One region of the Exiguobacterium sp. s130 genome, then DNA from elsewhere that is predicted to be linked to it. Evidence: predicted binding sites of a transcription regulator. Region 1 holds the regulator's gene; each other region holds the start of a gene.

What was found. The regulator LexA, encoded in region 1, represses DNA repair genes until DNA is damaged. The targets are predictions, from matches to a motif close to CGAACATATGTTCG.
Positions count from the first base shown of each region.
Region 2: HZS85_RS11195 (Y-family DNA polymerase) is a predicted target of LexA. The motif match lies at 5,819-5,832, and genes of this name have one in related genera.
Region 3: HZS85_RS11740 (NUMOD4 domain-containing protein) is a predicted target of LexA. The motif match lies at 4,567-4,580, and genes of this name have one in related genera.

Region 1 covers NZ_JACSNI010000003.1:369,602-380,212, reverse strand. The annotation lists gene HZS85_RS09590 (YneB family resolvase-like protein) at 1-414, opposite strand, end outside; gene yneA (cell division suppressor protein YneA) at 460-747, opposite strand; gene lexA (transcriptional repressor LexA) at 959-1,573, shown strand; gene HZS85_RS09575 (metal-binding protein) at 1,605-2,075, shown strand; gene HZS85_RS09570 (MIP/aquaporin family protein) at 2,262-2,963, shown strand; gene glpK (glycerol kinase GlpK) at 3,007-4,509, shown strand; gene HZS85_RS09560 (hypothetical protein) at 4,588-4,908, shown strand; gene dhaM (dihydroxyacetone kinase phosphoryl donor subunit DhaM) at 4,996-5,364, opposite strand; gene dhaL (dihydroxyacetone kinase subunit DhaL) at 5,357-5,959, opposite strand; gene dhaK (dihydroxyacetone kinase subunit DhaK) at 5,984-6,952, opposite strand; gene HZS85_RS09540 (AzlC family ABC transporter permease) at 7,107-7,808, shown strand; gene HZS85_RS09535 (AzlD domain-containing protein) at 7,787-8,113, shown strand; gene HZS85_RS09530 (GNAT family N-acetyltransferase) at 9,065-9,340, opposite strand; gene HZS85_RS09525 ((4Fe-4S)-binding protein) at 9,315-9,551, opposite strand; gene glnA (type I glutamate--ammonia ligase) at 9,668-10,611, opposite strand, start outside.
Region 2 covers NZ_JACSNI010000004.1:28,870-39,480, forward strand. The annotation lists SAM riboswitch class I at 64-167, opposite strand; SAM riboswitch class I at 373-474, shown strand; gene HZS85_RS11160 (2,3-diketo-5-methylthiopentyl-1-phosphate enolase) at 545-1,735, shown strand; gene HZS85_RS11165 (2-hydroxy-3-keto-5-methylthiopentenyl-1-phosphate phosphatase) at 1,732-2,391, shown strand; gene HZS85_RS11170 (methylthioribulose 1-phosphate dehydratase) at 2,388-3,008, shown strand; gene HZS85_RS11175 (1,2-dihydroxy-3-keto-5-methylthiopentene dioxygenase) at 3,025-3,561, shown strand; gene HZS85_RS11180 (arsinothricin resistance N-acetyltransferase ArsN1 family A) at 3,687-4,175, shown strand; gene HZS85_RS11185 (MBL fold metallo-hydrolase) at 4,236-4,991, shown strand; gene HZS85_RS11190 (pentapeptide repeat-containing protein) at 5,040-5,678, opposite strand; gene HZS85_RS11195 (Y-family DNA polymerase) at 5,855-7,177, shown strand; gene HZS85_RS11200 (YolD-like family protein) at 7,161-7,490, shown strand; gene HZS85_RS11205 (ZIP family metal transporter) at 7,542-8,354, shown strand; gene HZS85_RS11210 (undecaprenyl-diphosphate phosphatase) at 8,686-9,522, shown strand; gene HZS85_RS11215 (LemA family protein) at 9,631-10,224, shown strand; gene HZS85_RS11220 (TPM domain-containing protein) at 10,221-10,611, shown strand, end outside.
Region 3 covers NZ_JACSNI010000004.1:129,661-140,271, reverse strand. The annotation lists gene HZS85_RS11770 (acyltransferase family protein) at 1-863, opposite strand, end outside; gene HZS85_RS11765 (ATP-binding protein) at 1,000-1,296, opposite strand; gene HZS85_RS11760 (bifunctional transcriptional activator/DNA repair enzyme AdaA) at 1,463-2,506, shown strand; gene HZS85_RS11755 (DNA alkylation repair protein) at 2,503-3,549, shown strand; gene HZS85_RS11750 (GNAT family N-acetyltransferase) at 3,550-3,891, shown strand; gene HZS85_RS11745 (AAA family ATPase) at 3,929-4,507, opposite strand; gene HZS85_RS11740 (NUMOD4 domain-containing protein) at 4,640-5,167, shown strand; gene HZS85_RS11735 (methyl-accepting chemotaxis protein) at 5,215-6,864, opposite strand; gene HZS85_RS11730 (hypothetical protein) at 6,952-7,128, opposite strand; gene HZS85_RS11725 (NUDIX hydrolase) at 7,272-7,676, opposite strand; gene HZS85_RS11720 (Type 1 glutamine amidotransferase-like domain-containing protein) at 7,673-8,323, opposite strand; gene HZS85_RS11715 (ABC transporter permease) at 8,372-9,370, opposite strand; gene HZS85_RS11710 (ABC transporter ATP-binding protein) at 9,363-10,043, opposite strand; gene HZS85_RS11705 (hypothetical protein) at 10,193-10,611, shown strand, end outside.

The DNA.
Region 1 (10,611 bases):
ACGGGCGATTTTTGCATTATGCAGTTTCCGTTGGTATTCTTCCACGAGTGAGACGATCTCAAGGACCATCGCTTCTGCATCCGCAAGTTGATATTCTCCATCTGAATCAAGCGTCATCAAGCGGACCCCATGTTTTTTGAATGTATGCAAAATAGCGATTTTTGCATTCCCTCGACCAATCCGTGTATCATCTGTCACCAGGACCGCATCTACCGTATTGCGTGTCACATAATCAAGAACTGTTAGCATCCCTTCCCGATCAACATCATATCCACTCTCTTTTTCAGAGACGATGTCCACGACATCAAATCCCTTTTGAGAAGCAACCTTCGAAAGCTCCATCCGTTGGCGTTCAATCGAACTATCTTGTGCTTCTTTTTCGGTCGATACTCGACAATAAATCACGACCTTCATCGTACCTCACATCCCTGTTCGTTCTTTCACAACTTTTCCATTTTGTCATTGTTGTGCGATTGGTACAACGATTTTGCTTTTTGAGATGACATGTTTTGTCTCAACATCATTATTTTTGATCAACCAGTTGACGTATTCCTCATCTGACATCGAACCGTCATTGTAGACTTCAGCAATTTGTTCGACTGTAGCGTTCTCATCGACCGTAACGGAAGCCGTCATCAATTGCGCTACTTTTTCATCTGGGCGTGGTGTGAGTAAAAAGATCACGAAGGCAATACTTAATGCATAGAAGAGAATAGAAAAAGCATGAGTACGAATCGTATGAATCATCATGAATCCCTCCAAATATGAAATGAATGAGTTAGAATAAACGTTCGCGGAACAATTGTTCGCATAACTCATAATAAACACAGAACCTGTGTTCGGTCAACACAAAATGTCGAACAATTGTTTGTACGCTCATTTGTTCTATGTTATAGTGAATTTAGAAACATATATTCTTACATTTCAAAATTCAATCCAGAAAGAGGTGGCAATTCGTATGCGGAAAATGTCTAAGCGCCAACAAGAGATTCTCGACTACATCGTCTCTGAAGTGAAACTGAAGGGGTATCCACCATCAGTTCGTGAAATCGGAGAAGCAGTCGGACTCGCGTCTAGCTCGACGGTACACGGTCATTTGGATCGACTCGAGAAACGGGGAATGATTCGCCGTGACCCGACGAAACCACGTGCGATTGAGATATTGCTTGATAAGCCTGAAGAAATCACGGAAGCCATCGTTCATGTTCCCGTCATCGGGAAAGTCACAGCTGGTCTTCCGATTACAGCGATTGAAAACATCGAAGAACAATTCCCGCTTCCTGCACATTATGTAGGAAACGAAACGGTCTTCATGTTGACGATCGATGGGGAATCAATGATTAACGCAGGTATTCTTGACGGCGATCGTGTCATCGTACGCCAACAAAACACAGCAGAAAACGGAGAAATCGTCGTAGCTATGACCGAAGATAGCGAAGCGACGGTGAAACGGTTCTTCTTAGAAGATCAACAGGTACGTCTACAACCAGAAAATGACTCGATGGATCCGATGTATTTCGATAATGTCTCCATTCTTGGTAAGGTAATCGGCGTGTATCGGACGATTCATTGACGGAGGGACCAGTTACGACTGGTCTTTTTTCATGCCTTCAGGAAATGTACATGATACCGTCAATACCGTCGCACTGACGGGTTACGTTGCGTATTCGGTCGCAACGCAACAAACCGATTGGTTACCGACTGCCATCGGTATCGCTGTCGGTACGCTTTGGTTGTCACCTGACCTCGATTTAAAGTCAGAACCGTATTATCGCTTTGGACCATTTCGAGTCCTGTGGATGCCTTATGTGAAGATCATGCCCCACCGCTCGATCTGGTCACACGGATTGATCATTGGGGATGTCATTCGACTCCTTTATAGTGCTGCACTTGTGATTCCCTTATTATTTCTCAGCTTGTATTTTCAAGTCATCGCGTCAGAGACCATCGATTCCTGGTTCGCTTCCCTACCCGCTTTTGTCATTGGTATCATGGTGGCGAGTACAATTCATATCCTACTAGATTATTCCAGTAGTTGGTTTCGACCTAAAAAAAGAAAAAAGCGTCGTCGTTAACACCTCTTTTGCTTGCTTGCAGGCAAGACGAGGTGTTTTCATATCCAATTTTTCGTATCTTTAAACATTAAAATAAAAAATTTCCATTCCTATATTTCAATTATATGTATTGAAAACGTTATCAAATCGGAGTAATTTAAAGTAGAAAGACCATTATTTGCTTTAATCCAAAGGGAGGGTTTTTGCATGAATAACTTTGTACTAGAAATGATCGGTACGATGATCCTCATTCTGCTCGGGGATGGTGTCGTCGCCGGTGTCGTCTTGAGAAAGACGAAGTCCGAAAACAGCGGATGGATTGTCATCACGTTCGCTTGGGGTCTTGCTGTCATGACAGGAGCATTCGTCGCTGCTGAGAGTGGAGCGCACTTGAACCCTGCTTTAACAATTGCACTTGCTTTAAACTCTGATTTACCGTGGGCAGACGTTCCTGTCTATATTGCCGGACAACTTGTCGGAGCTTTCATCGGCGCCATTCTCGTTTGGCTTCATTACATGAAACATTTTGAAGCGACTGATGATCAAGCTGCAAAACTCGGTGTGTTCGCAACAGGTCCAGCGATTCGCCATACGCCGTCGAACTTGATTTCTGAAATCATCGGGACATTCGTTCTCGTCTTCGGTATCTTGGCGCTCGGTTTAACGACATTCGGTGACGGCTTAAAACCACTTATCGTCGGTTTACTCGTCGTCGTCATCGGTCTATCACTTGGTGGTACAACAGGATATGCCATCAACCCGGCCCGTGACCTTGGACCGCGTATCGCACATGCTATCTTACCGATTCCGAATAAAGGGTCATCTGACTGGGGCTACTCATGGATTCCAGTTGTTGGTCCAATCATCGGCGGAGCGCTTGCCGTGTTCATCTATCAATTGATCTACTAAGATCACGTTTCACAAACACATACCGCTCAAGGGGGATTTCGAAATGGAAAACAAGTATATCCTAGCACTCGACCAAGGTACGACAAGCTCACGTGCGATCATCTTCGATCACGACGGGAAAATCGTCAACTCGGCACAACGGGAATTCAAGCAATACTTCCCGCAACCAGGCTGGGTCGAGCACGATGCAAACGAAATCTGGGGTTCGATTCTTGCTGTTATGGCTGAAGCACTCGGAACAGCAGATATCAAACCTGAGCAAATCGCCGGAATCGGAATCACAAACCAACGTGAAACGACAGTGGTCTGGAACAAAGAAACAGGTAAACCGGTTTATCACGCGCTCGTTTGGCAATCACGTCAAACGTCTGGTATCTGTGACGACTTAAAAGAACAAGGTTTGAATCAGAAGTTCCGTGATAAAACAGGACTTTTGATTGATGCCTACTTCTCTGGTACGAAAGTCAAATGGATTCTCGACAATGTCGAAGGCGCACGTGAGCAAGCAGAGAACGGTGAATTACTCTTCGGTACGATCGATACGTGGCTCGTTTGGAAACTGTCTGGTGGAAAAACGCATATCACGGATTACACGAACGCTTCACGAACATTGATGTATAACATCTATGAGCAAAAATGGGATGAAGAGTTGCTCGATATCCTCGGTGTTCCTGCATCAATGTTGCCAGAAGTTCGTCAATCGAGTGAAGTCTACGATAAAACAGTACCGTATCACTTCTTCGGTTACGAAGTGCCAATCGCTGGGATCGCTGGTGACCAACAAGCTGCACTCTTCGGTCAAACATGCTTCGAAGCGGGTGAAGGAAAGAACACATACGGAACAGGTTGTTTCATGCTCATGAATACGGGTGAGAAAGCCGTTTCTTCTGACCACGGACTCCTGACGACAATTGCTTGGGGCGTTGATGGAAAAGTCGAATATGCGCTTGAGGGTTCTATCTTCGTCGCCGGTTCTGCGATCCAGTGGCTCCGTGATGGACTCCGTATGTTGAAACACGCGAAAGATTCAGAAGGCTATGCAACGAAAGTCGATTCAACAGACGGTGTTTACGTCGTTCCTGCTTTTGTCGGTCTTGGTGCACCGTATTGGGATTCAGATGTTCGTGGGGCGATCTTCGGATTAACACGCGGAACAGATAAAGAGCACTTCGTTCGGGCAACGCTTGAATCACTCGCTTATCAAACACGCGACGTGTTGACAGCGATGGAACAAGATTCTGGAATCGAACTGAAAACACTTCGTGTCGACGGTGGTGCTGTAGCCAATAACTTCTTGATGCAGTTCCAATCGGACATCCTCGGCGTTCCTGTCGATCGTCCAGAAATCAACGAAACGACTGCACTCGGTGCAGCATATCTTGCTGGATTAGCTGTTGGTTACTGGAAAGATAAAGCGGAAATCAAACAACAATGGAAGCTCGATCATCAGTTTAAACCAGAGATGAAAGAAGACGATCGTGAACAACGCTATGCTGGATGGCAAAAAGCAGTGGAAGCGACAATGGTCTTTAAACCATCGAAATAAGTTAATTAATAACCCGATCCCTTTTACAGAGGGACCGGGTTTTTGATATCTTATAGAAAATATAGCGTGAGGTGCCTCATGAATACCATTTATTCTGATCAACAGCTAAAAGAGCACATTTTGGCCGCACTAGAAGGCAACATCACACATGAAGAATTGGCAGATTGGTGTTACCGGTATATGATTGACGTCTACCATAATGATTACTATCATCTTGCAACTGACGGACGTGGAACTTATCCATTAAGTGAACAAGCGACTGAAGTAGCAAACGATATCGATGCACAATGGGATATGTATCTTGCTAACAGTTATACTCTAAATGAATTACAGACCATTGATTTAGCTACAATTCATTTGCCTAGAGAGTGGTTAGAAAAATGGCTCCAGTCGTTTTGATTCATGAGACTCTCTACCAAGTTTTAATATGAATAAAAGTAATTGAAATAAATCCCCCTCGCCTATTCGCGATGGGGGATTTATTACTTATTTGCCAAACTCATTTTTTAATCCGTCTTCAATCTCATCGACGGATTTCGACTGTCCACTTAAAACAGCTGCTAGAAAAGCACCTTCGACGAGTGGTGCGTCGATAAAACGTACCGTCCGTTCGCCACTGTATAATTCAAGTGCTAATTCCGTATTCATCGTCGCAGAACCGATATCCGTTAAGACGACTCCATCGTCGTCTAGTGTATTCAGTGTTTCTTCGATTCGTGTCGCGTCTGTTCCAATGCTACCATCTTCAAGACCGGCTGCTACTAAGACTGGCGTATCCGGTGCCATCTCTGCCAACAGTTCTTTCAGCCCAGCCGCGAGTTTTTCACTATGAGAAACGAGTACAAGATTAACCATGAAGCACCTCCGCGATTTCGCCGAGTAGCAAAGCACTCGATAAACTACCTGGGTCCTGGACGCCTTCCGTCGCTTCACCGAAGTAGGACGCGCGCCCTTTCGTTGCGATACGCGCTTTTGTATCAGCAAGTGCTTGATCGATTGCCGCTTTCAAGTCCCCTTCTTGCGAGAGCGCTTCTTGGAACGGTGTCCAGATATCGACCATCGTCTTTTGACCGAATTCTGACTTTCCGCGCGACTTGATCCCTTCCGTCGCTTCGCGGAAAGCGTCTGCAAGCTCTGCACCTTCGACTTCTGTTTTCCCTTTGAATGCACCGGCGAACTTAACGAATGCTGTCCCGTATAAAGGACCGGATGCCCCACCAATCGTTTTGATCAGCGTCATCCCGACTTCTTTGGATAAAGCTCCTAAATCCTCATATTCGCCGTGTTCTTCTAGCGTCTTCTGGACTGCTTGGAAGCCACGCGACATGTTAATTCCATGATCTCCATCACCAATTTCCCGGTCAAGGTCCGTCAATTCATCCTTATGCTGTTCGATCTGTTCCGCTGCTTTGAGGAGCGCGCTTTGCAACTGTTCCGTCGTCAACTTCATGTTTTTACACCCCGTTTATTTGAATTAGAATCCAATCGCTTTCGTTTCTGCATCGAGATATCCGAGCAGTTCATCATCCACTGGTAAGAGCGTGATTGAGAACCCGTGCATCTCAAGCGATGTCATATAGTTTCCAACGAATGAGCGGGCAATCTCGTAACCATGCGCCTCAAGTTCTTCCGCGACATATTTATACGTGATGTACAGTTCGGATTCTGGTGTTCCGCCCATCCCATTCACCATGACGGCGACTTTTTTGTCTGGTACTTCTTTCGTCAAACGATCGAGCAACTCTTTGACGATCGCATCAACGGAAGCGACTGCTTTTCGTTCAAGTCCTTTTTCACCGTGGATCCCGATTCCGATCTCCATCTCGTCATCATGCAACTCAAAGCCTGGCTTGCCGCTCTCCGGCATGTAACATGGTGAGAGTGCCATTCCGATCGAACGAACGCCCTTGATGACTTTTTCCGCAACTGCTTTGACTTCACTTAGTGATTTTCCTTCTGCCGCTGCAGCACCGGCAATCTTATGGACGAAGACAGTTCCCGCGACCCCACGACGATCCTCTTCCTTTTTGATCGCGATGTCATCATTGACGACGACCGTATCGACTTCGATATCCTCGAGTTCAGCAAGTTCCTTCGCCATATCGAAGTTCATGACGTCACCTGAATAGTTCTTGACGACGAGTAGGACACCTTTTCCACCATGCGCAGCCTTAATCCCTTCAAGCACCATGTCGGGTGTCGGTGAAGTGAACACTTCCCCACAAACAGCCGCAGCAAGCATACCGTCCCCGACGAATCCAGCGTGTGCCGGTTCGTGACCGCTTCCCCCACCAGAGACAAGACCGACTTTTCCGTCCAGTGGTACTTTCCGCGCAACGACGTTAACACCTTCGACTTTTTTATACAAATCAGGGTGAGCAAGTACGAGTCCGTCGACCATGTCTGAAACGAACCGGTTTGAATCTTTCATTAATTTGTGCATGAAAAACGCTCCTTTACCTAACTGATTTTGCCGTACCACTTACTCTTTACCACCAAATCAAGTCGAGTATGTCGAAAAAAATGATGAAAATATTGACCAGTTGGTGACGATATACCGCACGAATGCTATGCTCTTAAAAAAGAGGAGGAATCGAATGTCATCAGCCTTTCAAGCAGGTGTCCGCGCCTGTCTACCCACCGTCCTTGGCTATATCGGCATCGGCTTTTCCGCAGGGATCGTCGGTCGTGCCTCCGGCTTATCCCCTCTTGAAGTCGGATTCATGTCCGTCTTCATCTATGCCGGCGCCGCTCAATTCATCATCACGAGTCTCTTGCTGTTGAATAGTCCCGCCTCTGCCATCATTCTGACGACATTCATCGTCAATCTCAGGCATTTGTTAATGAGTCTGACGCTCGCTCCGCACGTCGAGACACGCCACCTTCGTGACCGACTCGGTACCGGGACGTTACTGACAGATGAATCGTTCGCTGTCGCAATGAATACTGCGCAAAAAGGGAAGATCTCACCGTCCTTCATGCATGGCTTAAATCTGACCGCGTATCTTAGCTGGATTATCGCAACCGTTCTCGGTGCACTTGTCGGTAGCTGGTTTCCTGATCCCGAGCGCTTCGGTCTCGACTTTGCTCTGACGGCGATGTTCATCGGTTTATTGTACTTACAATTTGAAGGAGAACGTACCCGTATTGCCGTGAATAGTTGCCTCTTATTGATCGTCTTACTTTTGCTTTACATCACCATGCGCTACTTTTCTGCGGAAGTCGCCGTTCTTTGCGCGACACTCGGTGGCGCTAGTATAGGAGTCGTGATCACACGATGGAAATCCGCCCAGAATTAATCGGTCTCTTTTTAGCTTGTGGACTCGTCACTTGGATTCCACGTATCTTACCGTTTCTCGTCCTTCATGGACTGACGTTACCGCGCCTTGTAACGGAATGGCTCTCCTTCATTCCGGTTTGCTTACTCGGTGCGTTATTTTTTCAAAATCTACTTATCGCGCAAGACGACGCGTTCCCAACGATTTCGACGCTTCATGTCTTCGCCGCCCTACCGACGATGGCAGTCGCGATTTTTAGTAAAAGTCTTTCTTGGACGGTCGTGACTGGTGTTGTTACGATGGCGTTTCTACGATTGTATCTGTAACTAATCTACTATTCCTTTTTTTATGTAGTACGATTTGATATCCATCTTATGCTATTTTTAAAATGGAAATAAATGAATAGTAAAGGAGGTTCTAATATGCCTAAAAAGTGGCCGTTATCCTTTCTGATTTTATTGTGCGCTAGTTTTCTACTTGTGAATCAAATAGACGTATCCTACATGTTAAAACAAGGACTTGTCATACTGTACGTTGTAATCTATTTTGGCGTGATGGTTGTTTCTCAGAAAAAGAAAGTCTGATATCACAAATATGCAAATCCATATATTTATTCTGAGAATGAAACAATCACAAAAAGTTTTTATTTTTACATTTTTGAGATATAATGTAATCAGTTATTCTTATCAAGCTAATACATAACAATATTGGAGGGACTATAGTGTATAACTATTTTGTATCTTTTACATTTAGAAGTGCTACAGATAGAGTTAACTTTGGATCTACCGTAGTAAAAACACCACGTAAAGTTGTAGACCACGATACTCTCACCTTGTTGAGAAGTAATCTCGCCTCACCTCAAGAACCTATTTCAGACTCACTAGTTATCTTAAGTTTTCAATTAATCGAAGAATGATACGATATAAAGGCGCTTACGAGCGTCTTTTTACTTTTTCATCTTCATCCATATACACACGTGATGTCGTTTCATTAATCATCGTTACGATTGGATAAAGTTTATTGCGTCGAACATTGAAATATCAAAGGTATTTCATATAAACAACCAACATCTTCTTTCGAAGTTTTATCGTCTCTTCATTGACATCAATCTCACGATTATTTCGAAATAGCACAATTGATTTAATGATTAGTGTAACAACGTTTAGATCGCTTAGTCTTTTTAGTCATCAAAAGACGTCTCTTTCGCATACCGCTTAGTCTAACGAAAGAGACGTAAATAGTTCGACACTCAACTTAGATTCATCCGTGGAAACTAATTACATATTTGAAGATATTTCAGCATATTCCGGAGTACGCTCAAACTCTTTTTTCGCAAACGGACATAACGGCAACAGTTTGACGTTTGCTTTTCGGGCCCAGTTGACGATCTCGGCAACGAGTTGTTCCCCGATCTGTTGGTTCCGGTGCGCGGGATCAACATACGTGTGATCAATGATCCACATGCCGTTGTTCGTATCGCTGTAAGTGATTTCTCCAATCACTTCACCTTCCTGATGGGCTTCGATTTTACGTTCCGCTCGTTTCAGCTCCATTTGCTTCCCTCCGTTCGTAAGATAAGGCGCCGCTTGGACAACCATCGACGACGCGCATGACGTCTTCCACCGGCGCCCCGTCCGCTTCAATCCAAGGACGCCGTTTGACATCAAAGACGGTCGGTAGACTTCGTACACAATGACCGGAATGAATGCAGACTTCCGAATCAAAATAGACCGTGATCTCTTTGCCTTCATATCCTTTTTTCATGATGTATCGTCTCCCTTTCTTTGTACTCTTGTATCTTTCCATATCCTTGACTCAATCCCTGTCGACGACATGAAAAAAGCACTTCCAGACAAAAGTCCAGAAGTGCTTGAGTTGGATTAGAACAAGACCATGTACTGATCGCGTTCCCATTCCGTGACTTGCGTCCGGAACATATCCCATTCGATTTCTTTCAATTCAACGAAGTGCTCTGCGATGTGATCGCCGAGAGCGTGCATGACGACGTCATCCGCTTTCAAGACTTCGAGTGCGTGGCTGAGTGTTGATGGAAGATCATCGATTCCGTTCGCAACGCGTTCCGGTTTGTCCATGACGTAGATGTTACGGTCGATTGGAGCCGGTGCTTTCAAGTTGTTCTTGATTCCGTCGAGACCTGAAGCGAGCAATGTCGCAAGCGCGAGGTACGGATTCGCTGCTGGATCGACTGAACGAACTTCGATACGAGTCGAGAGTCCACGTGCTGCAGGAACACGGACGAGTGGTGAACGGTTACGGGCTGACCATGCGACGTAGCAAGGCGCTTCGTAGCCAGGAACAAGACGTTTGTATGAGTTGACTGTCGGGTTACAAACCGCTGTGAAGGCACGTGCGTGTTTGAGGATACCTGCTGTGAAGGCACGTGCATCATCCGACAATTGCATTTCTTCGTTGCCTTCATCGAAGAAGACGTTCTCGTTGCCTTTGAAAAGCGACATGTTCGCGTGCATTCCTGATCCGTTGACTCCGAAGAGTGGTTTTGGCATGAATGTCGCGTGCAAGTTGTGCTTCGCCGCGATCGTCTTGACAACAAGTTTGAACGTTTGGATGTTATCCGCTGTCGTGATCGCATCCGCATATTTGAAGTCGATTTCGTGCTGACCTGGAGCGACTTCGTGGTGTGATGCTTCGATTTCAAAGCCCATGTTCTCGAGCTCGATGACGATTTCTTTACGGCAATTTTCACCAAGATCGACTGGTGCGAGGTCGAAGTATCCACCTTGGTCGTTCAATTCAAGTGTCGGACGACCTTTTTCATCTTTCTTGAAGAGGAAGAATTCTGGCT
Region 2 (10,611 bases), on a different contig from region 1:
TGTGATACACGAAAAAGCGCCTCTTTTCGTCATCGAAAAGAGGCGCAGAAAAGTCACTGCGTCCTCTTATCTCTCAGACGAAACGTCTGTTGGATGTAGCACCGTGCCCAGTGGTCGGTTGCTGCGGCGTCATCGGGCCAATTCCCTCTGCCAACTCGCGATAAGAGTCGTATGTAGTTGTCGTGTGTGATATTGATTTGAATCTTACGCAATCGACTTCCTCGCTGTCAAATCGAAATCAAGCAGAAACGGATATCATTTTTAAGTCATCTATAGAAAGAGTATTTTCAAAAAAATAAATTTTCTAAAAATAGTTTGACAAGTGGCGATTCTCATGTAAAAATTGCAATTAGATTTCACAATTTCATCCAATTCTTATCAAGAGCAGACGGAGGGACAAGCCCTACGATGTCGCAGCAACCGACCTTTTGGCACGGTGCTAATTCTTGCAGCTACTAAGCTGACAGATAAGAGTCCACGTTCGAATCATTCATGGTCTCTTGTCGCTGACGAGAGACCATTTTTTTGTTGAAGGAGGAAAGACATGGCTTATATCACTGCTACTTATCAATTGACTGCCCGTGATCGACTCGAGCAGCGCGCTGAACAACTCGCGCTTGGTCTGACAGTCGGTTCTTGGACGGAACTGAATCATCTCGAACAACAACAACTTGCCTCGTTCAAAGGGGAAGTCGTACATACCGAAGAGCGCGATGGCAAAGGATATATCACGATTCGTTACCCGGAACATAACGTATCGCGCGACTTTTCTGCGATTCTGACGACCGTCTTCGGGAAACTCTCACTCGACGGTGAAATCAAATTAACGGAATTGCTACTACCCGATACATTTACGTCGGACTTTCCAGGTGCAAAGTTCGGGATCGAAGGGGTCCGTTCCTTGATCGGTGTCGAAGATCGCCCACTATTAATGAGCATCTTCAAAGGAGTCATCGGACGCGATTTATCGTTCCTTCGTGATCAACTCGAAGGACAACTCGCTGGTGGGATCGATCTCGTCAAAGACGATGAGATCCTATACGACAATCCATTGACACCAACGATTGACCGGGCACGGATCGGACGTGAGGTCATCGATGCTCACTTCCAACGGACCGGTAAACGTGCGTTATATGCGATCACACTCAGCGGTCCTGTCTTTACGCTCAAGGATCAAGCCAAGCGATTGATTGATGCTGGAGCGACTGCTTTCTTGCTGAATACCTTCACATACGGACTCGACGTCTTACGCGAACTGGCAAGTGATCCGGAAATCAACGTTCCGATTTTCAATCATCCGGCATATAGCGGTGCGTTGATCGCTAGCCCGAATCACGGAGTCGCAGCTCCTGTCTTACTCGGCACATTACCGCGCGCTGCTGGAGCAGACTTGACGCTATTCCCGTCTCCTTACGGCAATGTCGCTTTGCCAAAGGATGTCGCCCGTGGTATCGCGGTCGAAGCGACCCGTCTCGGTCAGACGAAATCAATCTTCCCGGTTGCTTCAGCCGGTATTCATCCTGGACTCGTCGCTCAACTCGTACGAGACTTCGGGATCGATTCCGTCATCAACGCCGGCGGCGGCGTACATGGTCATCCGCAAGGTGCTGCGGCTGGTGTCATTGCTTTCCGTCAGGCACTCGATGCGGCACTCGCAAATGAATCCCTATCGACGGCAGCATCGCGTCATGAAGAATTACGAATTGCCCTCGACGCTTGGGGGATCAAGTCATGACCGTACGGATTCTTTGTGACTTCGACGGGACGGTGACGACACAGGATAACATCATCGCACTCATGCAGGCATTTGCGCCAGCGAGTGACTTCGAACCGTTAAAACGCGGTGTACTCGACCGGACGTTATCGATTCAGAGTGGTGTCGGGCAAATGTTCGCACTTCTGCCGTCTGACGGAAAAACAGCCTATCTTGACTTTTTGTTGGAGCGTGCAGTCATTCGCGACGGATTTTCGGAGTTACTGCAGTACAGTCGTCGTCAAGGCATCGATTTTTCGATCGTCAGCGGTGGAATGGACTTTTTCGTCGAACCAATCTTAGCGCCATTCCTCGACCAAGAACAGATTTACTGTAACGTCGCTGATTTTAGTGGTCCATTCGTCCATATCGATTGGCCAAACGCCTGCGATACCCATTGCACGAACGGGTGCGGCTGTTGTAAAACGTCCGTTGCCCGGACACTACGTAAAGACGGTGACGTCATCATCGTCATCGGCGACTCGGTGACGGACTTCGAACTCGCAAAACAAGCGGATCGTGTCTATGCCCGTGATTATCTGATCACGTTGTGTGAAGAGAACGATATCGCCTATACACCGTTTGAGACGTTCCACGATATCGTTCATGATTTAACACGAGCGGAGGTGACAACATGACATTCATGCGACGGTATGAAGAGCTACGCGCCATCAAACAAGAGCTTGCGGCGCGCGATTGGTTCCCTGGTACGAGTGGCAATCTCGCCATCCGGACATCCGGTGTCCCGGTTGAATTCCTTGTGACGGCAAGCGGAAAAGATAAACGACAGACGACTCCTGACGACTTCGTTCATGTCGATGCGACCGGTCAATTGATCGGTGAGCAATCCGGGCGTCCTTCTGCTGAGACATTGCTCCATGTCGAAGTGTTCAACCGAACGAACGCCGGATGTTCCCTGCATGTCCATACGATTGCGAACAATGTGATTTCGGAGTTATATGGCGATCAAGGAAGTATCACCTTCTCCGGTCAAGAAATCATCAAGGCACTCGGTCACTGGGAAGAAGATGCGACGGTCACGGTGCCGATCATTCCGAATCACGCGGACATCCCGACACTCGCTGCTGCTTTTGCACCGCATGTCACAGCGGACAGCGGTGCCGTCCTGATTCGCAATCACGGAATCACGGTCTGGGCACCGACCGCCTTTGAAGCAAAGAAACACCTCGAAGCCTTCGAGTTTTTATTCAACTATACGTTGACGTTGCAATCATGCCGTCAATCTATCTATTAAAAGGAGGAATCATCTCATGGCAACAGTCTTATTCCAAGAAACAAACACACGGTATACGGATCAAACGGAAGTCGCTGACTTCCTCGCATCGCGCGGCGTTCTTTACGAACAATGGGACGTCTCAAAACTACCAGCACCTCTCGTCGAGAACTTCACACTGACGGATGCCGACAAACAAACGATTCTCGATACGTTCGCTCCAGAAATCAAAGACGTATCAGAACGTCGTGGATATCAGACAGCTGATATCATTTCACTTTCGGATACGACACCGAACCTTGACGAGTTGCTCGTCAACTTCCAGAAAGAACATCATCACACGGATGATGAAGTCCGTTTCATCGTCAGCGGTCACGGCGTCTTCGCGATCAAAGACGAAGAAGTCGGCTACTATAACATCGAACTCAATCCTGGTGATTTGATTTCTGTTCCTGTCAATACACGCCACTACTTTACGCTCCAAGAGGATCGGAAAGTCGTCGCTGTTCGAATTTTCGTCACGACGGATGGTTGGGTTCCAATTTACGAGAACGAGACATCCACGGTCTCTTAAGAACGACAAAAGCGTTGATTTCTTCTATATAAGGAGAATCGGCGCTTTTTCTTATCTCACAAACATATCACTACATCGACACGTAACAGATATAATGAGGGAAAAGCGATTGGGGAGTGAGCAACATGCATATTCGTCCTGTAACGGAACATGACTTACCCGCTGTTCTATCCATTTATAATGAAGGCATCGAAGACCGAATCGCAACGCTTGAGACGGATCGAAAAGATTTATCGTTCATGACCCAGTGGTATGCAGAGCGTACGCATCGCTACGCTGGATATGTCGCAGAAGATGAGACAGGTGTCCTCGGCTTCATTTCTCTTGATCCGTATAACCCGCGTCCTGTCTATGCGACAGTTGGTGAGATTTCCGTCTACATTACTCGAACACATCGCGGACAAGGGATCGGGACACAGTTGTTAGAAACTGCCGAACAACATGCGCGCGATCATCAGATGCATAAGCTGATCCTCTTTACCTTCCCGTTCAATAAAATCGGACAAAAGCTCTACATCCGTTCCGGATTCCGGATTGTTGGGACATTTAAGGAACAAGGTCGCTTGAACGGCGAATACGTCGACGTCATGGCGATGGAGAAACGCTTACGATAGGATTCATTGAATGCCAGACGGGGAATAGTCAATCCGAGTCATTGAGAGAGGATGAACCTAATGGATATTCAACAAATTCGTAATACAACGCTTGTCGTCACGTATGCCAATCAAGTTTTACTGATCGATCCGTTTCTCGGCGAAAAAGGCAGTTTACCTCCTTTCGGTCAAACGCCGAATGCCGTCGCCAATCCACTCGTCGACTTACCGGTCGATGTTAAGACACTGCTCGATCCTGACGCTGTCTTCGTCACGCATCTGCATGCCGATCATTTCGATGATGCTGCAAAACAATTTCTACCCAAGCATTTGCCATTCTATGCGCAGCAAGAAGAAGACGCACGGCAAATCCGAGAAGCCGGCTTCACGAACGTCTCTTCCTTCGATTCCGGTGTGACGATCGGTGATATCCAGGTCCATCGAACAGGTGGACAGCATGGTGTCGGTGAAATCGGTGAACGAATGGGACATGTCTCCGGACTCGTCCTCACGCATCCGGACGAACCGACGCTTTATATCGCAGGTGATACGATTTGGTGTGACGAGGTCGCGCATGCGATTGAACAACATACACCAGATATCATCGTCGTCAACAGTGGGGCTGCCCAGTTCCTGACGGGAGAACCGATCACGATGTCGCAGCGTGATCTCCTTGCCGTACACGAAGCAGCAGCGGAAGCAACGATCATCGTCTCGCACCTCGAGTCCGTCAATCACTGTCTCCTGCGGCGCGACATGATTGCTGACTTTTTAGCTGCTTTCCACCTCTCTGCCCATTTCCTCATTCCGGAAGATGGCGAAACGATGTCATTTTAAGAACAAATCAAAAGTCTCTTTTCGAAATTCATCGAAAAGAGACTTTTTTCATGGAATGACCAATCCTAATAATCGAGCGAAGGCGACTGCTTGTTCTTCCGTAATGACTGCGCCCGGTAAAAATCGCGGATCGATTGTGATACCAGAGAGTTCCGTCTGCCGGAGATCAAGACCTTTTAATGGTGTTTCAATCCATTGGCTATCAGTAAGCCGGACCGCTTCGAGTTTCCAATGGGTCGGTTTCACTTCGAAGAACTGTGCTTCTTTCATCGTCGTTTCACTCCAATGCTGATGACGGACAGTACTACGAATGAACTGGGCATAGTCTGCGAGTCCTTCTTCGATCGTCAGATGATCAAGCGTACAATCTTCAAACTGAACACCCGTCATCCGGCATCCGACGAAAGACACGCGGTGAAAACGGGTTTCTTGGAAGTGACATCCTGTTAAGTCACATTGCTCGAAACGAATATCTTCGAACGAACCGCGGTCAAAGGTGAGGTTCGCGAACGAGACATTTTGAAAACATACTTGATAGGCATCGATACGCTCCGTCAGTTCGACAGGCATCGACTCCTTTTCATAACGTGCTCCTTTCAGATATGGATCGTCGATTTCGACTTGATCGAACGTCTCTGCTTGAAGCGTTTTCGGTAATTCTGGTAAACGGATAACGATCTCTTTCATAAAAATTCCCCCTTTTTCTCTCCTTTAGTGTATCAAACTCCTTTTGCATAAGGGTCAATCGTTCGAAATCCCTCTTTTTTCAACAGTTTTTTATTTTGAGACACTTTGAGACCATGCTATAGTCAAAGAAAATCAAAATAAGAACATATGTTCTTTCATGTAAAGGAGTGATTCAAATGTTTCCTTCCGTCGTTTTACCACAGAATAAACGTATTTTTTGTGTTGACAGTGTTTCCTTCTACGCCAGCTGTGAATGCCAGTATCGCAATCTCCCTCCCTTAACGACACGTCTTGCGGTCGTCTCCGATTTAAAACGAAGCGGATCCGTCATTCTCGCCGCTACTCCCGCCTTAAAAGCGCTTGGAATCAAGACAGCCGGTCGACTGTACGAAATCGAGCAATTACCCTACGCCATTCGTCGTACGATTCAACTCGTCGAACCGCGCATGCTCGCTTATATGAAAACGTCGATTCGTGTCCTGGATGTCCTGCACCAATTCGCCCCACCTGAAGCGATCCGTGTCTATTCGATTGACGAAAGTTTCATTGACATGACTGGAACCGATCGCCTGTTTGGTTCCGATCTGCAAGCTGCCAAAAAGATTCAAGAAGCGATTCTGAAGCAGACCGGCATTCATGTCCGCATCGGGATTGGTCCAAATAACGTCATCGCGAAACTGACGCTTGACTTAATCGGGAAAAAAGAAGGCATCGCACAATGTGGATACGCTGATGTCGCACGACGTCTCCATGATTTTCCGATTCGGAAGATGTGGGGAGTCGGACACCGCATGGAACAACATCTGCAGATGATGGGGATTGAAACGATCGGTGACCTTGCCATGCGCCCCGTCGAAGAGTTACATGAACGCTTCGGTGTCATCGGCGCCGAATTGTGGCACCACGCTTGGGGTCTTGACGCGTCACCGACACTGCTTCCCCCTCGCCATTTGTTCGAGAAAGCCCCTCAACGGACGATCGGACACGGTGTGACCTTGATGCAGGACTATTATCAATTCGAACGTATCCGGAATGTGCTCAACGAACTCGTGCAGGATGTTGCCGCACGTTGCCGCTTTTCGAATCAAGTCGGTTGGACTGTTCATATCGGTGTCCGTTATTCTCGAAACGTCGTCCGAAGTGGCTTCTCGCGTCAAGTCCGGTTGCCTTATCCGACATCCGATGAGCGAATCATTCTGCGTCATGTCTTACAATTATTCGAACCGAATTGGCTGGACGGAGAACCTGTTCGTTTTTTATCTGTCGCAGTGGGTCATCTGACTGCCGATCAAGGTACCTTACAATTATCCTTGTTCGAGGATAATACACGACTTTGGAAACGGCGGCGCTTATTAAAAGCAATGGACATCGTTAACCTCCGCTACGGGAAAGGAACGATTCGTCTCGCTGTCTCGTTTCTCGATACGAGCGTCGCCAAACGGCGGCTTCGTTTCGTTGGCGGTCATCCAGGAGGTGATCTTCATGACAGCGTATCGTGATCGAGGGAATTTAAAGTGGATCCCTTTTCTCATGCCGGAGCACTTGCAATTGCTCCGGGAGTATTATGTCCAAATGCATCAGCTCGACTTGCCTGAAATCGATGAACAACTGCAAGAATCGTGGCACTTTTTACTTCAAGAGGCTTTAATAGAAGGAAACGAACTCGAAATCACGTATTATAAGGAAAGTAGCTACGTGACGGTCGTCGGTTTTGTTGAACGGCTAGAGCCTGAACGTTCCGTTCTCTTTCTGCGTGGTCGTGTTGTAGTAGAAATCTCCTTCACACGAATCGTTCGGATCGAAAACGGGTAAGCTTTCATACAGATCGCCGCTTTAAATCGTGCCCGGAAAGAAGGAATAGTCATGTTGGATTGGTTCACTTCCCTCCCCGTCGTCGTGCAAGCATTACTTGCCGGTATGATGACTTGGGGATTAACCGCACTTGGTGCGGCACTCGTTTTCGTCTTTACAACGATTGAAAAACGCGTCATGAACATGATGCTTGGTTTTGCAGCCGGCGTCATGATTGCCGCTTCATTCTGGTCTTTGCTCGCCCCAGCGATCGAATTCACGGAGCAGGACGGTGGCATCGCGTGGATTCCTGCCGCCATCGGTTTTCTCGCTGGTGGATTTTTCGTCCGTCTCCTTGACTTCGTCACACCGCATTTGCACTTATCCGCACCACTTGAAACAGCTGAAGGTCCTTCAACAGGACTTAAGAAAACGACGTTGCTGTTTCTTGCGATCACGTTGCATAACATTCCGGAAGGTCTTGCGATCGGTGTCGCTTTTGGTGCCGCTGCCTTGAATATGGACGGAGCGACCGTCGCCGGGGCTTTGACACTCGCACTCGGGATTGGCATTCAAAACATGCCCGAAGGTGCTGCGTTATCGATTCCGTTACGCGGTGAAGGGATGTCGCGCCGGCGCGCCTTTCATTACGGTCAATTGTCAGCAATCGTCGAACCGATTGCTGCGATGGTCGGTGCGGCGGCTGTCTTCTTCGTTCAACCGCTTCTGCCGTATGCATTATCGTTCGCTGCCGGAGCGATGATTTTCGTCGTCGTCGAAGAATTGATTCCGGAATCACAAGCAGAGAACGGATCCGATTTAGCGACACTTGGTCTAATGGTCGGTTTCACGGTCATGATGATTCTCGATGTCGCTTTAGGTTGAGCTCAACAGCAACGAGCAGTGGATTGAAGCCTCCACTGCTCGTTTATCCATTCCCATTCGAATCATTATTCGATTTGAAGTTGTCCTGACCTTGTGTGATAAGCGGAGGATTTTATTCAAGATGCCGTCCTACACACAAACTTCGTCTTGAAGTTTGCGTTGCTGTCCTAAGTATTTCGTCTCTCTTGCTTTCTATGATCGAAGTGCGTATTCACGGATCAGATTGGTCACGTTCCCTCAGACCTGCGCCCGATATTCCGATTGGTTCTATCTCACAAGAATAAAACATGATATGTTTTTACATAGCACATCATTATAGAAGGAGATTACCATGCACATCATTGAACTCTTGAAAGCTCTTTTACTCGGTTTCGTCGAAGGGATGACGGAATTCGCACCTGTCTCCTCGACTGGTCATATGATCATCGTGGATGACATGTGGTTACAAACAACAGAATTTCTTGGTAAGTATTCGGCGAACACCTTTAAGGTCGTCATCCAGCTCGGATCGATTCTAGCTGTCATCGTCGTCTTTTGGAAACGCCTCTTCAGCTTGATCGGTTTATATAAGATCGAAGGAGAGCACGACGCATCAGGAACACACAAGTTAAAGCTACGTCACGTCTTGATTGGTCTTCTACCAGCAGCTGTTCTCGGATTGTTATTCGAGGACTTCATCGATGAGAATCTCTTCTCGATTGAAACTGTCATCATCGGTCTTGCGGTCGGTGCCCTCTTGATGATTGCAGCCGATAAACTCGGACCAAAGGAACCTAAAACGACATCGCTTGATCAGATTACATATCGCCAAGCAGCATTCGTCGGTCTGTTCCAATGTATTTCCCTTTGGCCTGGCTTCTCCCGTTCTGGTTCAACGATTTCAGGAGGGGTCTTCCTCGGCATGAATCACCGGACGGCAGCTGACTTCACGTTCATCATGGCCGTACCGATCATGTTCGGTGCTAGTTTCCTCTCACTCGTTAAGAACTGGGATAACATTCATGCGAGTGATTTCGGTTTCTATGCCGTCGGATTTATCGCATCGTTCGTGTTTGCCCTCTTATCGATTCGTTTCTTCTTGAAGCTGATCAACAAGATCAAACTCGTTCCGTTCGCGATCTATCGTCTTGTCTTAGCAGCTGTTCTTGCTATCATCGTCTACATGTAAATTCTAACCGTTAGCTATTTTAGCTGACGGTTTTTTATTTTTTTTGAAACTAATTCATTCGGTTAAGGGTATATAGGGATGAGACATACTTAAAGGAGTGAACGCCATATGGCACGCAGAAGTCGGAGTCGATCAAAACTCCCATTAATCATCGGAGTCGTTGTCGTCGTCGTGATTGCGTTTTTAGCAATCGGCCAATACAACAGCCTCGTCAATGTAGAAGAAGATGTATCGAATAAATGGTCGCAAGTCGATAACCAGATCAAGCGTCGTGCGGATTTAATTCCGAACCTCGTCGAAACGGTCAAAGGTGTCGCGGGTCAAGAAGAAAAAGTGTACGGCAAAGTCGCTGAAGCTCAAGCTGGTCTTGCGCGCGCCGCGTCAACCGAACAACGGATTGAAGCCGATCAACAAGTCACGTCTTCGCTTCGTGGATTGATTGCTTTGCAAACCACTTATCCGGAACTAAAATCAAGCGAACGATTCCAATCGTTGATGGATACGCTGGAAGGAACAGAAAATCGTCTCGGGATCGCCCGCAAGGATTACAACGATGCCGTGACGCTTTATAACAAAAAACGTCGGAGCTTCCCAACAGCACTCTATGCCTCTGCATTCGGATTCGAGAAAAAGCCGTATTACGAAATTTCAGACAGCGACCGAGAAAATCCGACTGTCGACTTTAACAGTGATTCGAAATGATTCGGCGGTGGACGCGACTTCTGTTGAGCGCGTTCCTCGTCTTCTTCCTCTTCGTTCCGACGGCTAGTGCCGTTTCAGAACGAACGGGAGCAGCCTTTTTCATTCAAGATGATGCTCAGTTGCTCACACCGTCGGAAGAAGCCGAACTCGCGCAACTCGGTCAGGAACTCGAACAGTACACGACGGCGCAAGTCGTGCTGAAGACGGTTTCCGATCTAAAAGGACAGGACTTAAGTTCTTACGCCAATGAAACATTCCGGCGACAAGGAATCGGTCAAAAAGGAAAAGACAATGGTGTACTCGTCGTCGTCGCTCCGAACGAAAAGAATCGCCAATTTCGGATCGAGGTCGGTTATAAACTCGAAGGGGTTCTGACCGATATCACGG
Region 3 (10,611 bases), on a different contig from region 1:
CGACTCCAAATCGACGCCGGATGGGCGATCGTAGCAATCAACAGGGCGGCAAGGAGCGAAACGATGAAAAAGCCACCGCGGTATAAAAAGCTTCCGAACTCACTCGTGACAACCATCAGTAAAAGTAAGAGTAGCAACGTGACAGCACCTGTTTGATTCAACAATCGAACACCACGTTTTGGGATATCAATCTTAAAGCGGGTCGGTTGCCACGCGAACGCGAGCAAGCTCCCGATCAATAAGGCGAATAATCGTGTATCGGTACCGTAGTAGACACGACTCGGATCCTCACCCGGTGTGAATTGAATCGCCATCGCGAGCACGGATGCGCCGATCGCGACACCAATCAATTGAAGGAACAGGCGACGATTTTTCATACCGAACCAAAGTAGGATCGGGAATAGCAGGTAGAACTGTTCTTCGATCGCGAGCGACCAAAGGTTTTGGATCGGTGACGGTTTCCCGAACGACTCGAAATACGAGACGTCATGGAAGATATACCACCAGTTCGTTCCGTAAATAAGCGCAAAGGCACTATCTTGACGAACTGTATGCAATAGTTCGCGTTCAAAGACGGTTACATATCCGAGAACGAGTAACAGCATGATGAATAGGGCTGGGAACAAACGACGGAAACGATGAATCCAAAACCGTTTCAAGTCGAGGCGTCCGGTCGTCTGCCACTCGCGTAACAAAAGACCAGTAATCAGGTAACCGGATAAGACGAAAAAGAGATCAACACCGAGGAAACCACCGGAGAAGAATGAAACAGACAGATGGTAGAGAATGACAGATAGAACAGCGAAGGCACGCAGACCATCAAGCCCTGGCATATATGTAATCGAACGAGACGAGGATTTCATAAGACACGAACAACTCCTTTAAAACGACAACTAATTTCTAACAGTCTTTAGTGTATCGAATTCCAATTTCAAAGAAGTGTCTAAGAAGTAACAACCTAGCCCAAAAAAGCACCCGACGAGAGCATCGGATGCTGACTTACGAATGACGCGGAAAACGACACGTGACGGAAAAGTGGTTGTCTGGTGAAGTGAGCTGGACACTTCCGTGATGGCGCGCCATGATTTGTTGAACAATCGACAGACCGATACCGGAACCGCCGGAAGAACGCGATGCGTCAGACGTTCCGAACGGCGTCAACCATTCGTTTAATTCTTCTGGTGTATAGGTGTTAGCAATCGCATTCGAGCAAATCAGTTGGATGCTTTGTGCTCCTTCTTTGATTGAAATCCGAAGATCACCGATTCCGTGAAGTGTTTCTTTTAAAAAAATCAAACATGAAAACCCTACTTTCCGTTGAGTATAGCATGTAGTATGCACGTCGTCCCTTTCGAAAACAGGTAGAGAATTCTTAAGTGAATCTTAAACAGATCAATGCCTGATTTTCGGCGACATCGTAACCGGACAAGCCGTTATACTAAAGACAAAGGAGGGGAAAGCGATGGAACATCATATGTATTATGAGGCACTTGTTCGACGTGACGCGACGTACGAAGGAACGTTTTTCGTCGGGGTCAAGACGACCGGTATTTTTTGCCGCCCGACGTGTCCAGCGCGAAAACCGAAAGCGGAGAACTGTGAGTTTTTCGAGACGGCGCAAGAGGCATTGCTTGCCTCTTATCGACCGTGCAGACGGTGTCATCCGCTCGCTTATCCAGGCGATCACGGTACGATTCAACGCTTGATCGAAGCAGTCGAGGCGGAACCAGATAAACGGTTCAAAGAAGCTGATTTCCGAGCACTTGGTTTGGACGAATCAACAGCACGGCGCCAGTTCAAGAAACGATTCGGGATGACGTTCGTTGCCTATGCTCGGGCACGGCGGATGGGGTTAGCGATGAAAGAGATTCGGACTGGGAAGCCGGTCATCGAAGGGCAATTAGTAGGAGGCTATGAATCAAGCAGCGGTTTTCGTGAAGCGTCAGCACGGATGCTCGGGGAAGCACCGTCACGTTTTGACGGACAGGTCTTTCGCGCAAAATGGCTTGATACACCACTCGGTTCGATGCTTGCGATTGCGGATGAACAACACTTACATCTTCTTGAATTCGTCGATCGACGGGGACTTGAACGGGAAATTGAACAATTGCGTCGAAAAGCACATGCCGTCATCGTTCCCGGTGAGTCACCCATCTTTGGACAGATTGAAGGGGAGCTCCGTCGTTACTTCAAAGGAGAACCGGTCTTGTTTCAGACGCCACTGATGCGGTACGGAACGCCCTTTCAACGCCGCGTCTGGGAAGAACTTGAACGGATTCCGAGTGGCGAGACGATCTCGTATCAGGAACTGGCCATCCGAATTGGTCAACCAACCGCTGTTCGCGCTGTCGCACGAGCCAACGGAGCAAATCAACTGGCAATCATCATTCCATGTCATCGGGTCATTCGAACGAATGGGGATTTAGGTGGATACGCCGGGGGACTTGCACGCAAGGAAACATTGCTCAAACTGGAGCGTACAAAGAGAGGACTGGATGTAGGATGAGTTTGATTAAAGATGTGTTTTCACCGAGTTGGCTCGATGGCTTAGGAGAAGCGGTCGATGTATCAGATTTTCGCAGACGAGTCGAACGGGAGAACTGGGAAGAGCTTGCGTTTAAACAACGCGTCCGTCGTGTTGCGGAGACACTAGAATCCGTCCTGCCACCGTTTCCGGACTCGATTGGGGAGCTGGAACGACTCGCACCACAGTTTACTGGGTTACCAGGGATCGTTTTTCCCGAGTATGTCGAGCGGACAGCAACACTCACTGACTGGACACTTGCGTTAGCAACGCTCGCTAAATTGACACCGTATTCGACGTCTGAGTTCGCTGTCCGGCGTTTTCTACTCGCTGATCAAGAGCGTTATTTCGAGCAAGCACTCATGTGGGCAACATCAGACGATGAACATGTTCGGCGCTTAGCGTCGGAAGGGACACGACCGCGTCTGCCATGGGGACAAGCGATTCCGAGTCTGATTGCTGATCCGCGACCGTCATTACCAATTCTTGACGCGTTACTACAGGATCCGTCACTCTACGTCCGAAAAAGTGTCGCTAATCACTTGAACGATATTTCAAAGACGCATCCGGAATATCTGATTGAGCGGATCGAACGTCACTTAAGAACAGATCCGAATACGGACTGGATTTTACGTCATGCTTCCCGGATGTTACTCAAACGCGGAAATCCAGAAGTCTTACAGTTGTTCGGACACGTTACGCAAGGGGAGGTCGAGATTACAAATTTAGTCGTCTCGCCGGTTACGATTGGCAAAGAGCTCGACTTCTCGTTCACCGTGACGAGTTCTGTTCCACAACGTTTACGCTTGGAGTACGCGATCGATTACGTCAAACAACGCAGAACGAGTCGGAAGGTGTTTCAACTGCGGGAGCGAGAAGTTAAAGGTGTCTTACAAGTCGAACGACGCCAATCGTTTCGGAACATGACGACGCGTGTCCATTATCCTGGTACACACACATTGACGATTTTGATTAACGGAGAGGCTTACGCGACAGCAACGTTTGAGGTCGAGGAGGAGAGCTGAATGCAAGGACGGCATCCGGATTTTAAAACGTCACGATTATTTGTCGAAGCAACGGATGAAGAATCGGGTTGTAAGTGGACGCTGCATGCGTTACGTGAGAAAACGATCGTCGGAACGATTATTTTTACATGGGATGATTCAATCGGAAGCCTGCGATATACGTCAAATGATGAAGGCGATCAGCACGGGTACATCACGGAAGCCTTGACGTCGATTTTGTCATATCTCGCGCGGACATTATTATTGACGCGTGTTTATAGTGAAGCGGGCAGTGAGACGGTCTGGCGTCGCAACGGATTTCAGTTGCAGGCGAATCGATATGCACGTGAACTTCATCATTAAAGCCCCGTCCTGCTCAGCAGACGGGGCTTATTTGTGATTAGACCGTTGTTTGCGACCAGTTGAAATGGTCGCAAATCGCTTCAGCGCTTTCACGCGCACTTAACTGTTCCGTATCAAGAAAGAGATAATTGACGTCCGGCAATTCGCCTGGCAGCGAGCGTGTCCGGTATCCGTCTGCCGTCTCGCGTAAGTCTTGTTCAGAAGCAGCGAGGTCGCGCTTCGTCACTTTGTGCGTCAATCGGTTTTCGGTCGTGTTCCGGTGCAGACGGGTCGCGACCGGCGCATCCAGTTCAACGATATAGACGTCAGCACCTGCTTGTTCGAACAACTCAACCGTTTCTTCGATGAACTCGAGACCACCACCTTCGACGCCGAATAAACAGAGGAATGTAAACAGGACACCTTCAAGCGAACTGTTCGCCATTTCCTTGAACATCTCGCGCCGAATCGTATCTTTTAAGCGGTGATGGGCGGGTTCAGAGAAATCAAAATAAGGCAATAACAAGTCGATCGTCTGGTGGTTATGGAAGACTTTCATCTCCGTCAACCGTTCGATTTCCTGACCAATCGTCATCTTTCCGACCGCTTGGGGACCAAGTAACAAGACAAATTTCATGGACGAACCTCATTTCCTTTTTCTGCTAAGAATAGCACATTCCGATGAGTGACATCACTAGAACGCTTGTTCGTAATTTGATATAATTCAGGTATGAAGTCCCGTCGTGTCCTTGTCTGAAGGAGGACAACTATGCAAGAGCAATGGAAGGCCGTCATCGGCTATGTAGGTATATATGAAGTCTCATCGCTTGGTCGCGTCAGGTCGCTCGACCGGACGATCGTGACATGTCGCGGTGTCCAGCAACGACGAAAAGGTGTCTTGCTCCGTCCGCGAATCAATCGGGAAGGGTATCGCAAAGTGACGCTCTATCAACGTGGTCGAGGAGAACGCGTGCAGGTCGGTCTACTCGTTGCACAAGCTTTTCTGACGGCTGACGTCACGGAAGCGCGACTCGTCCGGCGCAACGGCAAACGGGCTGACGATCAGTTGTCGAACTTAGATGTCCTGCCTTCAATCGATCAGCAGTATACTGAATTGCTGGGCGAGTTTGATCTCTTGTTAGGTCAACATGTGACGCTGTCACCGTTTCAGATTCGAACGATTCGCACGCAGTATGAAAAAGGAAAGACGATTCGTCAACTGGCAGGGCAGTATCAGGTGACGGAGAACCGGATTCGCAATATCATCGATAAAAAGGAAGCACGTTATATCGGCTGAGAACAGAGGGAAAGAGCGCTTGCCAGGAATGGCAGGCGCTCTTTTTGTTAAGACGACGATTCGCTCGAGCGAACGGTCTGTTGCAACGAACTGATCCGTGACTCGAGTACCGCGCTATGTGTCTTCAATTCCGTTTGCTGAATGACGTGGTGTTGCATTTGATCCCCGAGTACTTGGCTGTAGGACGAGAGCTCTGACATCAACTTTTGGACAGATTGTAGATGCTGTTGCATATTCGACTGGACTTCTGCGACGATCTGGCGTTGGTGTTCAACGGTCCCTAGTGTCGTCTCGATCGTCGTCGCTTCAGTCAGCATCTGTTGCAAGTGCTCCGTTGCCGTCTCAAGCTGTTGTGACGTCGAGAGAAACCGTTCCGTCATCTGCGAGAGCGCTTGTTCGACTTGATTGAGCCCTGTCGTCCACGTCTGATTGACCTGACGGATGTGGTCCGTACTCGTCCGGATATCGATCGCTAGTCTTTCGACTTCCTTGGCCACGACCGTGAAGCCACGACCGGCTTCGCCAGCACGAGTTGACTCGATCAGCGCATTTAGCGATAGGCGGCGCGTCTCTTCAGCGACACGCTGGATGTGGGAAATTGAGGTCTCCATCTGCTGCTGTAGATGTGAGGTCTGTTGCAAAATCTGCTCTGTCGTCGCGGATTGTTCCTTCAGTAACTGGCTTTCCTCTTGTAATGTCTCAAGTGTCGTGTGATTTATCTGAACAGTCTGTTGAAAACGGGTTACGGCATGTTGACTGTTCAGAAGTGTCGTTTGCATTTCGCTTAACGCATCGTGTCCTTGGGCAGTCAAACGTGTGGAGGCGATGATCGTCTGATTCATCTGCGTCGATTGCGCAAGTAAGGAGCCGGCGACTTCATCGACGGCATGCACCGATTCATCCATCGCGGATAAATGCGAGGAAAAGTGGGGCTGGACGGATTCAAGTTCCTGACTGGCTTGTTGCATCTCGACCGTCAAATCCCCAATCTGTTGCATCAATTGATTGTATTGAAACGTGAGCTGTTGTAACTCAAAGGTCGTCGTCTTAAGCGTTAACGGACGATACGATCGCTTCGCATGGGCTTCTTCAATCTGTAGAGCGAGTTTCGATAACGGTGCTAGTTGTCGTTGAATTCGCCAGCGGATCAAGAGGCTGATGCTGACAAGTGTGATCACGCTCACCCAGATGAGTGTCCAAGCTAAATCTCGAGCAGGAGCGATTAATTTATCGCGATCGGTCGTCAGCAAGATGACGTCATCGAGTTCCGGAATCGTCATCGCGACAAGAAACTGGTCTTGATTTGAAAAGGCATATGTACGAGCTGTTTTTAAATGCTGTAGTAGTTGTTTCCGTTTTGCTGGTTCGAGTGTCAACGGTCGGAACGCCTCACTCGTGTTCAGGCTTTGAAAGCGAGTCGTGTAGTCATCACGTGATAAGTCGGTTCGCTGTTGCTGTTGTAATCGTTTAATGGCACGCGTACGGTCTGTTGCGTCATTCGGATATGCGAGAAACGTTGCCCGGACGTTCGCATCAAACATCGTTAATTCGCGCATCAGCCGTTCCTCAGTCGCTGCGACGGATTGTTGGTACGACGCGTAAACGCTTAGACCACTGATCACGATCAGTCCGATGGCGACGATCGGAATCAACCATCCATTTAATTGTTGTGCCAGTAATCGTTTTTTCTTTGGCATAAAATATCTCCTCCCGTATTCCTATCGGGAGGAGATAGCTCAACATGTATGAAGGCGTTGTACGACTTGTGTAAAGGTCTTGTGAATCTAGTTCACGTAAATCGGAAGGACAGTCGCAAGATGTGTCATAAGTGCTTGTGTCTCTTCTTTTGGTTCAGACGTCACATAAATGATCAACGCAGCAGCAACGATGACAAATATGGCAATGACAAGAATGATGAAGAACGGCATCTTACTTTTTCGTTTTTCGGCTTGACGGTCCATGAAAGATTCCCCCTTAATAATGTATACGATAGATATATTTAAGGGATTCCCTGTTCATTACTTTAAAAACACGACAACTGTTCGATAATGAAAAAAATACTGCCTTGTCTGACGAGAGCGTTAGACAAGGCAGTATATTACGTTCAACTAAGGAGAGACCAGACATCATATCGCTCAAAATCAGCCAAAATATTTGGCGCAATCAACTGACGGATCATTTCTTCGTCCGCCCAGAGATAAGCGTCGTGTTCTGCGGATAACTGAACGCTCGTCTGGTTCGTCGAGCAGACGTACATCAACAAAATGATTTGCCGATCGGGATGCGTTAGGAAGCTCGAGGCATAGAGTAGACGCTCCGGCGTAACCGTCAACTGTGTCTCTTCTTTCATTTCGCGAACGAGACTGTCGAGCGGCAGTTCACCGAAGTCGATCTTTCCACCTGGACATTCCCAAGTTCCGCCGCCGAAGTCAGCGACAGCCCGGCGGACGATCAGAAGACGTTGCTCGTGAATGATGATGCCTTTGACGGCAGGAACGATTGCTGTCATTTGACGGGACTCCGCGATAATACGACGGGATCGGTTCCTTCCGTTTCGATCAGCTGCTGATCGCGTAGATAGATCCCGCTTGCGTCGGCAAGTCCGAAGGCACGGCTCGTGCCTTCTTCCGTAAAGGATTTCACCAGGTGGGCAGCTTCGCCCCACGTCTCGTAATGGACACAGACGACAGCGTCTTTCAGCAGGGCAAGACCAGGCAAGCGAAGACGTCGATTGTCGCGTTGGTCGATCTCCGGAATCACACAACGTTCGGGTGAAACGAGGGCACCGGCAGAAAAGCCAGCGACCGGAACACCGTTTACGAAATGCGACTGGATGATGTCACCAATCGGTGTCGCGACCAAGTATTGCTGATACAATTCGGTCTCGCCACCGGAGATGATGATCCCTTGACATTGCTGTAGTTGCGCGAGCTGTTCATCCGTTGGCGCGTCAGACAGTGGTAGATGGACGAAGGACGAAATACCCTCTTCCTGCAACGCTTCCGTATAAATCGAGGCGTAGGTCACCCATTCCTTACCAGTACGTGGGACATACAGAATCGCGACCGGACCACCATTCGTTAATGCAGCAAACCGTTTTCGCAAATTCGGTGTAAATGGAGGACCGCCTCCAAATAAGAATAAATGAGTACGCATGAAGTCATCCCTCCAACTATGTATTAGAAAAAGTATAGCAGAAATCAATCAATTGGAAATATGCTGGTAGAATGATTGTTTGCGGAACCACGTGTGATGTTGTTTCCGTTCTTGAAAGAGAACGAATAGGACGAAGGTGATGACGAGACCGCGTCCAATCCATGGTAAGACGAGAAGACCGTAGTTCATCGCAGCGAACAGTTGGAGCAAGAAGCGACGCTTACTCGGATCCCGCAGATACGTGATCAGTGGAAGTTGCTGGTGCGTCTGCTTGAATAATCGCAGATGAAGGAACGGACGCTTTCGGTGAGACGGCTTCGGTAAGGCACCGTTCAATTCAAGGACGGTTGTTGATAAACTCGACTGTCGTTTCGTCGACAACAGGATATCCTCCGTTAATCCGTCCTCACGCCGTGACCAGTGCCGGACATGAAAAGATCCGAACAGTAACACACCCAGTGCGACAACGAAGAGGACAGGGTGCGGTTGAAGCCAAAGCAGGAGTAACAGGGTGATGCGTCCGGTTGCCAGGACGAGATGACCGCTCCATTTCCGCAAGAACCGTTGCCCAGATAGCCGGTATGTCCAGAAGCTAAAGAACGGTTGGAGTAAAGAAAGCGCGAGACTAGTCAGCAGTACGGTGATACTAGATTGGTCAAACCGGATGTGATGTAGCGGGAAACAAAGTAGATGTAAGCCGGCCGTTAATAAGAAAATCCGCACGAAGTGATACCGAACAGAATACCGCTTCATTCGGACGATCGCTCCAGAAACCGGTTTGAAGAAGAGACGATCCGCCGGTTCGAACCAAGCGTAAAAGGCAGGCAGAAACCCGTACAGCATCCAACCAAGTAAGATCCAAGCGACCGGAACCGTTTGAACCCAGTCCGCTTGACCACTTAAGATTTGAACCGTCTCATAGATGATGAACAGCCCGACCGGAACGACGAGATACAGCAAGATCGTCCAGTCGAAGATTTCTCGAAAGAAGCGACGCTGTTCCGCGTGCCGTCGACGGATCCGTTGCTTCAAAAAGGTTTCAATCATGCTCGAGCACCATCGCTTCCATGATGTCGAACAAGCGGGCACCTGGCTGACCGGAAGCTTCACCGATTTGAGCGAGTGTTCCTTGATGTTTGATGCGTCCCTGATCAATCCAGACGAAGTCGTCACACAGACGTTCCGCGGAATCAAGGACATGAGTGACGAGCAGAATCGCCACGCCACGCGTTCGTTCTGCTTCAAGTACATGCAACAAGCGAATCGTCGCGACCGCGTCAAGACCAACGAACGGTTCATCGATGATCAGGCAGTCCGCGCGTTGCATCAAGGCACAGACGAGCATCACCTTTTGCTTCATTCCTTTAGAAAAAGAGGATACATAGTCACATGTGACAGCATGCAGTTCGAATGTCTTTAAAAGTCTTTCCGTATAGGCATGGTCTGTCTCGTGGAGCGAGGCGACCAGCTCAAGGTGCTCGGAGAGCGTCAAATATTCATAATAGGTTGGCTGTTCCGGAATATAGGCGAGTGAGACCGGTAAATCGATTTCTCCTTCGACCCAAGGCAGCGTACCGAACATCGCTTGAATCGTCGTACTTTTTCCTGCACCGTTCGTACCGATCAAACCGGTGATGGATCCGGGCTGTAAAGCAAACGCAATCTCGTGTAAGACGGGCTGACCGATGTCATAACCGGCTTGTTGAATGGATACATGCATGTGAACCATCTCCTTTCACTACATTTACTGATAGAAGGAGGAAAATGTTTCACAGTCACAGAAATCAGCAGAACCATAGTAAAAAATGTAACAGGTTAAAAATAACAAATGGGCTATAATGGAAATATCAATTTTAGAGGATGAGCGTGATGCAAGCAGTCAAACGAATTTATTTCCGAGAGTCCGGCATGGGAAGAGGACAGACGTTTTGGTGGGACCGTGCAAGTCGGACAGTTCGAGCGGAAGATGAGGAAGAAATATTATCTCCACGGTTTCCACGTGAATTAATATTCCTTGACGAAATGGATCCATTGCTTATAAACCTGACGGAAGAGGACATCTATCTAATCGACATGTGGTCAGATTTATTCAATGCCGAGAAATGGCGAGAGTGCGCGGATCCTGAAAGTCTTACGATGATGGACGGAACAGCCTGGGAAATTCATGTGACGACAGAACACGGTACAGAAAAAGTGTCATGTTCAAATGTGTTTCCACCAGGGTGGGAGATGATTCGGGAACTCCTATACGGTTATTACGATGCCGGGAGTAACCGAGAAGACGAAGA